One region of the Streptomyces sp. NBC_01190 genome, then DNA from elsewhere that is predicted to be linked to it. Evidence: predicted binding sites of a transcription regulator. Region 1 holds the regulator's gene; the other holds the start of a gene.

Region 1 (4,412 bases):
CTCAAGGAGAAGCTGAAGAACGAGTCGCCCGACGACGGCAACACCGCGTCGATCCGTGAGGCCACCGAGCGGGTCGCGGCCGTCAGCCAGAAGCTGGGCCAGGCGCTCTACGCCAACACCCAGGCCGACGGCGCCGGCCCGGCCGGCCCCGGCGCGCCCGCCGGTGAGCAGAGCGCCGCCGACGACGACGTGGTGGACGCCGAGATCGTGGACGACGAGAACGCCGACAAGAGGGATGGTGCCGCGTGACGGAGGAGCCGAAGGGCTTCGAGGAGCCCGACGTCCCTTCCGAGGCCAGTGAGCAGCCGGAGTCCGCGAAGGATGCCGGGACCGCCGCCGGGACACCCGGTGAGGCGGGCCCGGCGGCCCCCGGCGGGGACGCCAAGGAGTTGACGGCCGTCAGGGCGCAGCTCGACCAGGTGCGTACCGCTCTCAGCGAGCGCACCGGTGATCTGCAACGCGTCCAGGCCGAGTACCAGAACTACCGCCGGCGGGTGGAGCGGGACCGGGTCGCGGTGAAGGAGATCGCGATCGCCAACCTGCTCACCGAACTGCTTCCGGTGCTCGACGACATCGGCCGGGCCCGGGAGCACGGCGAGCTGGTGGGCGGCTTCAAGTCGGTCGCCGAGTCGCTGGAGACGGTCGCCGCCAAGCTGGGCCTCCAGCAGTTCGGCAAGGAGGGCGAGCCCTTCGACCCGCTGGTGCACGAGGCCCTCATGCACAGCTACTCGCCGGATGTCACGGAGACCACATGCGTGCGGATCCTCCAGCCCGGGTACCGGCTCGGTGAGCGCAACCTGCGGCCCGCCAGGGTCGCGGTCGCCGAACCGCAGCCGGGCGCCCAGGCGGGGATCCAAGGCAAGGAGGAGTCCGCCGGCGCCGAGCCGGGCAAGAACAAGGACGACGCCGACGGCGAGGAGCCCGGTGGCCCGGACGAGGGCTGACGGGGTGACAGCGGGTGCGACAGCGTCCGCGGTGGTCCGTGGGAAAGAGCGTTTCAGCGGTAGACAGCGTGACAGTGGTGACAGCCATGAAAGCCGGAAGGAGGGACGTCGCGGATGAGCATCAGTAGGGATCTGTTGGAGAAGGACCTCTACAAGGTCCTCGGCGTCCCGAAGGACGCCACCGAGGCCGAGATCAAGAAGGCGTACCGGAAGCTCGCCCGCGAGTTCCACCCGGACGCCAACAAGGGCGACGCCAAGGCCGAGGAGCGCTTCAAGGAGATCTCCGAGGCCAATGACGTGCTCTCCGACGCCAAGCGGCGCAAGGAGTACGACGAGGGGCGCGCGCTCTTCGGCAACGGCGGCTTCCGCCCGGGTCCGGGCGCGGGCGGCACCGGTGGCTTCAACTTCGACCTGGGCGACCTCTTCGGGGGCGCCCAGGGCCCCGGCGCCCCGGGCACCGGCACCGGCCAGGGCGGCGGCTTCGGCGGCGGCCTGGGCGACATGTTCGGCGGCCTCTTCAACCGGGGCACCGGCACCCGGGTGCAGCCGCGCCGCGGCCAGGACATCGAGTCCGAGGTGACGCTCAGCTTCACCGAGGCGGTGGACGGGGCCACGGTCCCGCTGCGGATGTCCTCGCAGGCGCCCTGCAAGGCGTGCTCCGGCACCGGCGACAAGAACGGCACCCCCAGGGTGTGCCCGACCTGCGTCGGCACCGGACAGGTCTCGCGCGGCGGCGGTGGCGGCTTCTCACTCACCGACCCGTGCGTGGACTGCAAGGGCCGCGGCCTGATCGCGGAGAACCCCTGCGAGGTCTGCCACGGCAGCGGCCGGGCGAAGAGTTCGCGCACCATGCAGGTCCGTATCCCGGCCGGTGTCACCGACGGGCAGCGGATCCGGCTGCGCGGCAAGGGCGCGCCCGGCGAGCGGGGCGGCCCGGCGGGCGACCTCTTCGTGGTCGTACACGTCGGATCGCACCCGGTCTTCGGCCGCAAGGAGGCCAACCTCACCGTGACCGTGCCGGTCAGCTTCGTCGAGGCGGCGCTCGGCGGGGAGATCAAGGTGCCCACCCTCGGTGGGCCCCCGGTCACGCTCAAGCTCCCGGCCGGTACGCCCAACGGCCGCACCATGCGCGCCCGCGGCAAGGGCGCGCTGCGCAAGGACGGCTCGCGGGGCGACCTGCTCGTCACCGTCGAGGTGGCGGTGCCCGCCGCGACCGAAGGCAAGGCGCTCGACGCACTGGAGTCCTACCGGGAGGCGACCGCGGACATCGATCCGCGGGCGGAGCTGTTCAAGGCCGCTAAGGGAGCGTGAGGCGATGAGCATCGACGGTGGCGGGGTACGCGGGCCCCGGGGCCGGAATCCGTATGAGCTGACCGAGGAGTCCGCGGTCTACGTCATCTCGGTGGCGGCCGAACTGTCCGGGCTGCACCCGCAGACCCTGCGCCAGTACGACCGCCTCGGGCTGGTCTCCCCGGACCGCACGGCGGGTCGCGGGCGCCGCTACTCGGCCCGCGACATCGAGCAACTGCGCGAGGTCCAGCGCCTGTCGCAGGACGAGGGCATCAACCTGGCCGGCATCAAGCGGATCATCGAGCTGGAGAACCAGGTCGCCGCCCTCCAGGCCCGGGTCGCCGAACTCACCGCCGCCGTCGAGGGCGCCGCGGCCGTCATCCAGCAGCGGGAGGCGGCGGTCCACGCCTCCTACCGCCGCGATCTGGTCCCCTACCAGGACGTGCAGCAGGCCAGCGCGCTGGTGGTGTGGCGGCCCAAGCGGGACGGCTGAGCGCACGGCCGAAGGGCCGGTACGAGGCGGGGAACGGCCCGCATCCTCTTCACCGAGGGTGTGGGCCGTTCTTCATACGTGTCCGCCCTATGTGTCGCCATACGTAAGTCGCGATACGTGATACGTGGCGCACCCGCCATATGGTGCGCCCGGCTAGGCATGGCCCATCGCCCGGGTCAGCGCGATCTCGATGACGATCCGCTCGGGATTGGGCGCCGGTGTCCGGCCGTACCGCTCGGCGTAGCGGCGGACCGCGTCGGCGACGCGCTCGGGGTCCTCGGAGACGGTCGCGAGCCCTTCGAGCGTGGCCCATCTGCCGCGTTCCACCTGGCAGACCGCGACGGGGGCGCCGCCGGGGCCGGCGGCACGGACGTGGGCGGCCTTGGCGCTCGACCGGCGGGTGATCACCCGCGCCAGCCCGGCCGCCGGGTCGTAGGTCACGCCGACCGGTACGACATGGGGCGTGCCGTCGGCGCGCGACGTGGTCAGGGTGCAGAGGTGGTATTCGCGCCAGAAGGCGAGGTAGCCGGGCTCGGGGGCGCGCGGATCCAGGGGTGCCATGGCACCGAAGGTAGCCGGAGCGTACGGTACGCGGCGCTCGCGTACCGTACGGATTCACCCCAGTCGGACCGGAAGTTCCGCGACGCTGCTGTTGATGAAGCCCGGCAGCGGCGGCAGTTCCTCGTTCGGCACGGCGAGCGTCAGGTCGGGGAAGGCGGTGAAGAGGTCGCGCAGCACGATCTGCGCCTCCATCCGGGCCAGCGGCGCCCCCACGCAGAAGTGCACGCCCTGCCCGAAGGACAGGTGCCGGGCCGGCGGCCGGGTGGCGTCGAACTGGTCGGCGGTCGGGCCGAACTCGCGCGGGTCGCGGCCCGCCCCGGCGTAACCGGCCATGATCGGGGTGCCCTTCGGCACCGGGATGCCGTCGATCTCGATGTCGGTCACCGGGTAGCGGAAGGGGAAGTTCGCCACCGGCGCGTCCCAGCGCAGCGTCTCCTCCACCACCTGGTCCCAGGTGATCTCGCCGGCCAGCGCCAGGGCCCGCTGCTCGGGGAACGCACACATCGCCCGGAAGGCGTTGGTGAGCAGGTTGAGGGTGGTCTCGTGGCCGGCCACCACCATCAGCACCAGGGAGCCGGTCAGCTCGTCCTGGCTGAGCCGGGCGCCCTCGTCGTCACGGGCGGCGATCATCGCGCTGGTGAGGTCCTCGCCCGGCTCGGCCCGCCGCTCGGCGACCACCTGGTCGAGGATGGCGTGCATCTCGGTCTGCGCGGCCATCGCGTCCTCCGCGGTGCTCGCGGTGCTGACCATCCGGGTGCTCAACTGGTGGAGCCGCTCGCGGTAGACCGGGTTCACCCCGAGCAGCTCGCTGATCACGCCCATCGGCAGCGGGTACGCCAGGTGGTGGCGCAGGTCCACGACGCCGTCGGCGTCGACGTGCTTGGGCAGTTCGGACACCAGCCGGCCGGACAGGCCCTCGATCCACGGCCGCAGGGCGGCGACCCGGCGGGCGGTGAAGGCGCGGTTGGTCAGGCCCCGCATCCGGCGGTGGTCCTCGCCGTCGGCCGTGGTCATGCTCTGGATCAGGGTGAAGGCGTTGAGCTGCCACTGCTCGGGTATGCGGCCTTCGGTGTAGGCGGTGAAGTAGGCGGCGTTGCGCATGGCGCGGGGGTCGGAGAGATGAT
Region 2 (4,412 bases), 1.1 Mb from region 1:
CCAGTTCGGCGCCGTGCGAGCGCAGGAAGGAGAGCGCGATCTGCGCCGACTCCTTCATCACGTCGCCGAGCTGACCGGTGAGCTGGAGGCCGGAGCCGCCGCTCTCCGGGTCGGCCAGCGACGCCTCGATGTAGAGGACGTCACCGCCCGCGCCGGTGACCGCCAGACCGGTCGCCACCCCGGGCACCGCGGTCCGCCGCTCCGCCGGGTCCTGCGCGGCCTCCGGCACGTGGTGCGGCCGGCCGATGAGAGCCCGCAGATCGCCGGCGCCGACGGTGAAGGGCAGTTCCTGGTCGCCCAGCTCGTGCCGGGCCGCGATCTTCCGCAGGATCCGGGCGATGGTCCGCTCCAGGTTCCGGACGCCGGCCTCACGGGTGTACTCCCCGCTCAGCTTGCGCAGCGCCTCCTCGTCCAGGCTCACCTCGTCGGCCGCCAGGCCCGCCCGCTCCAGTTGGCCGGGGAGCAGGTGGTCGCGGGCGATGACGATCTTCTCGTCCTCGGTGTAGCCGTCGAGCCGCACCAGCTCCATCCGGTCGAGCAGCGGCTCGGGGATGGCTTCCAGCACGTTCGCGGTGGCCAGGAAGACCACGTCCGACAGGTCGAGTTCGACCTCCAGGTAGTGGTCGCGGAAGGTGTGGTTCTGCGCCGGGTCGAGGACCTCCAGCAGGGCGGCCGCCGGGTCGCCCCGGTAGTCGGAGCCGACCTTGTCGATCTCGTCGAGCAGCACCACCGGGTTCATCGACCCGGCTTCCTTGATGGCGCGGACGATCCGGCCGGGCAGCGCGCCGACGTACGTCCTGCGGTGGCCGCGGATCTCCGCCTCGTCGCGGACGCCGCCGAGCGCCACCCGGACGAACTTCCGGCCCATGGCGCGGGCCACCGACTCACCGAGCGAGGTCTTGCCGACGCCGGGCGGGCCGACGAGGGCCAGCACCGCGCCGCCGCGCCGGCCGCCGACCACACCGAGGCCGCGGTCGGCCCGGCGCTTGCGGACGGCCAGGTACTCGGTGATGCGCTCCTTGACGTCGTCGAGTCCCGCGTGGTCCGCGTCGAGCACGGCCCGGGCGCCGGAGACGTCGTACGTGTCCTCGGTGGTGGTGTTCCACGGCAGTTCGAGGACGGTGTCGAGCCAGGTGCGGATCCAGCTTCCCTCCGGGGAGGCGTCCGAGGAGCGTTCCAGCTTCTCGACCTCCTTCAGGGCCGCCTCGCGGACCTTCTCCGGCAGATCGGCGGCCTCCACGCGGGCGCGGTAGTCGTCGCTCTCGTTCTCCGGGTCGCCGTTGAGTTCGGCCAGCTCCTTGCGGACGGCTTCGAGCTGCTGGCGGAGCAGGAACTCGCGCTGCTGCTTCTCCATGCCCTCCTGGACGTCCTTGCGGATCGTCTCGGCGACATCCTGCTCGGCGAGGTGGTCGCGCACCCACTGGATGGCGAGCCGCAGCCGGGCGACCGGGTCGGCGGTCTCCAGCAGCTCCACCCGCTGCGCGACGGTCAGATAAGGGGAGTAGCCCGAGTTGTCGGCGAGCTGGCTCACGTCGTCGATCTGCTGGACGCGGTCCACCACCTGCCAGGCGCCGCGCTTGCGCAGCCAGCTCGTGGCCAGCGCCTTGTATTCCTTGACCAGCTCCGCGACGGTGCCGGGCGCTTCCTGATCGACCGGCTCGTCCACCACGGTGCCCTCGACCCACAGAGCGGCGCCGGGGCCGGTGGTGCCGGCGCCCACCCGGATCCGGGACCGGCCGCGGATGACCGCGCCCGGGTCGCCGTCGGAGAGGCGTCCCACCTGCTCCACGGTGCCGAGCGTGCCGATCGCGGTGTACTTCCCGTCCACCCGCGGCACCAGCAGCACCTGCGGCTTCCCCGATCCCGCGGCCGCCCCGGACCCGCCGAAGGCCGACTGCGCGGCTTCGACGGCGGCCCGGACCTCGGAGTCCGTGAGATCCAGGGGGACGACCATGCCGGGCAGGACGACCTCGTCGTCCAAGGGGAGGACGGGCAGGGTGAGGCGGGCGGGGGTTCGAGGCTCAAATGCCATGATCGCTCCCTATGCAAGCAAGTTGAGTACACCGGACTCAATGCACGGGACCCCGCCGATGTTCCCCCCGCCCTGTTCGCTCTGAGCGATCAGCCGCCTACCCGGAGATCGGCAGGTCAGAGGCGTGCCCGCAGGAAGGCCGAGGTGGCCGCCCGGCCGAGCATCTCGAAGCGGGTGTCCCCGGCCAGATGCCGGTCCGTCGCCTCCTGGACCCCCAACCAGTTCTTGTCGCCGTAGTCGTCGAGGACCACGATGCCGCCGGGCGCGGCGATCGTCTCGGCCCACTCCAGGTCGGCCGCGACACCCGCCGCCGAGTGGTCGCCGTCGACGATGATCACACCGTACGCACGGTCGGAGACGGCCTCGCGGACCTCCGGGTCGGTGGAGAAGCCCTGCTGGACGCGGGCCGCCGCGCCCGCCGCGCCGCCGAGCGCCAGGTTGGCGCGGAGCACGTCCATCCTGACGGGGGTGCCGGTCGGCTCCGAGCCCATGGTGGCGCCGGGCTGGAGCTGATCGCCGGCCAGCGGATCGACGATGGTCAGCCGCGCCTCGACACCGGCCCGGTGCAGCATCGGCAGGAAGGCGGCGGAGAAGAGGCCGTAGAGGGTGCCGATCTCCAGCACCTCGCCGTTCGGCGGGTCGAGCAGCGGCACGGTGGCGAGCTTGCCGCAGACGTTGGAGGTGGTGCCGGCCAGCCGGCCGACGCCCAGCGCTTCGAGGGCTATGACGGTCCGGAAAGCGCCCTTGACGTTCCGGCGGGCGAAGCCGACGTGCTGCCCGGAGACCTTGGCGACCTCCTGGGAGAGCTGCTCGATCTCCTCCCGGGTCGGCATCCGGTTGCGGCCGGCGCCGGGGCGCTCGAAGAGCAGTTCGGCCGGGTAGAGGCGGGTGCGGAGCTCGGCCACCTCCGCCCGCAGGGCCGCGAGATCCTTCCGCATCGCCTCACCGCCGGCGAGCGCCGCCTTGTCCATGTCCTTGCGCAGGCGGGAGACCGGGCGCTGCACCCGCTGGTCGATCAGCGTGGCGGCCGGGCGCAGCAGTCGCCGCGCCACAGGGTTCCTCAGCAGAGATGACATGGGCGGAACCTACGCACGACCACGGCAGGAGTCCATGGCTCAACCCCCAACACCTAAAGAAGTCCTCATATCCCTGCGATGAACTCCCCATCGGTGAACGGGTCTTCTGCCTGCTGGGAGACGCTCGGAGGCACTCGGAGACAATGGGCGCATGTCGCAGCCTCCTGCCACCGGCAACTCCGCCCAACCCGTCGATGCCGATGCCGATGTCAACGCCGAGGTCGATGTCAACGTCAACGCCGACGTCAACGTCGTCGAACGGCACGACGGACCGAACGGGGAGGTGGTGCTGCGGCGGCGCGGCGAGCGCTTCGAGATCATCGCCAACGGCTGCTTCCTGATGGACACCTCCGACGGCCGCTCCGAGCGGCTGCTGGTGGACGCGGCCCTGGACGCGCTGGACGAGGTCCGTCCCCGGGCCGCCGCGAGCGTGCTGATCGGCGGCCTGGGCGTCGGCTTCTCGCTGGCCAGAGCCGCCGCCGAGCCCCGCTGGACGGCGATCACCGTGGTCGAGCGGGAGGCCGCCGTGGTGGCGTGGCACCGGAGCGGCCCGCTGGCCCCGTTCTCCGGGTACGCGCTGGACGATCCACGGGTTTCGGTGCTGCGCGAGGACCTGGTGGCGTACGTGTCGGGGGCCGCACATACGTACGACGGGTACGCCACTTACGACGCATTGTGTCTGGACATCGACAACGGCCCGGACTGGACCGTCACCGAGGACAACGGGAGTCTTTACACGCCGGCCGGTCTCGCGGCCTGCCGGGAACGGCTGAATCCCGGGGGTGTGCTCGCCCTCTGGTCGGCCCGGCCGTCGGCCGCCTTCGAGGAGGCGCTGCGCGCGGCGGGCTTCTTACGGGTGCGCACACTGGAGGTCCCGGTCGAACGCGGTGTGCCCGACGTGGTGCACGTAGCTGTCAAGGCGTGAAGGCGACATAGTCAGGGCGGTCGCCCGCCCCGTACGCTCCTCGTATTCGGACGACCTTGTGGGGCGGAAGTGGACAGCACGCAGACTTCGGGCGCGCAGCGCCGGGTGCTGGTCGTCGAGGACGACCAGACGATAACGCAGGCGATCGCGGCCCGGCTCCAGGCGGAAGGGTTCCAGGTACGGACCGCGGGGGACGGCCCGTCCGCCGTGGAGGCGGCCCACTCCTGGCAGCCCGACCTGCTGGTCCTGGATGTGATGCTGCCCGGCTACGACGGGCTGGAGGTCTGCCGCCGGGTGCAGGCCGACCGGCCGGTGCCGGTGCTCATGCTGACCGCCAGGGACGACGAGACCGACATGCTGGTGGGGCTCGGCGTCGGCG

What was found. The regulator HspR, encoded in region 1, represses chaperone genes until heat shock. The targets are predictions, from matches to a motif close to TTGAGNNNNNNNNNCTCAA.
Region 2: lon (endopeptidase La) is a predicted target of HspR. The motif match lies at 2,055-2,073, and genes of this name have one in related genera.

Annotation. Positions count from the first base shown of each region.
Region 1 covers NZ_CP108580.1:4,485,447-4,489,858, forward strand. Annotated here, with positions in the region: gene dnaK (molecular chaperone DnaK) at 1-249, shown strand, start outside; gene grpE (nucleotide exchange factor GrpE) at 246-944, shown strand; gene dnaJ (molecular chaperone DnaJ) at 1,059-2,255, shown strand; gene OG519_RS18640 (heat shock protein transcriptional repressor HspR) at 2,260-2,727, shown strand; gene OG519_RS18645 (pyridoxamine 5'-phosphate oxidase family protein) at 2,881-3,288, opposite strand; gene OG519_RS18650 (cytochrome P450) at 3,343-4,412, opposite strand, start outside.
Region 2 covers NZ_CP108580.1:5,612,904-5,617,315, reverse strand. Annotated here, with positions in the region: gene lon (endopeptidase La) at 1-2,032, opposite strand, end outside; gene OG519_RS23680 (class I SAM-dependent methyltransferase) at 2,149-3,108, opposite strand; gene OG519_RS23675 (spermidine synthase) at 3,260-4,033, shown strand; gene OG519_RS23670 (response regulator transcription factor) at 4,103-4,412, shown strand, end outside.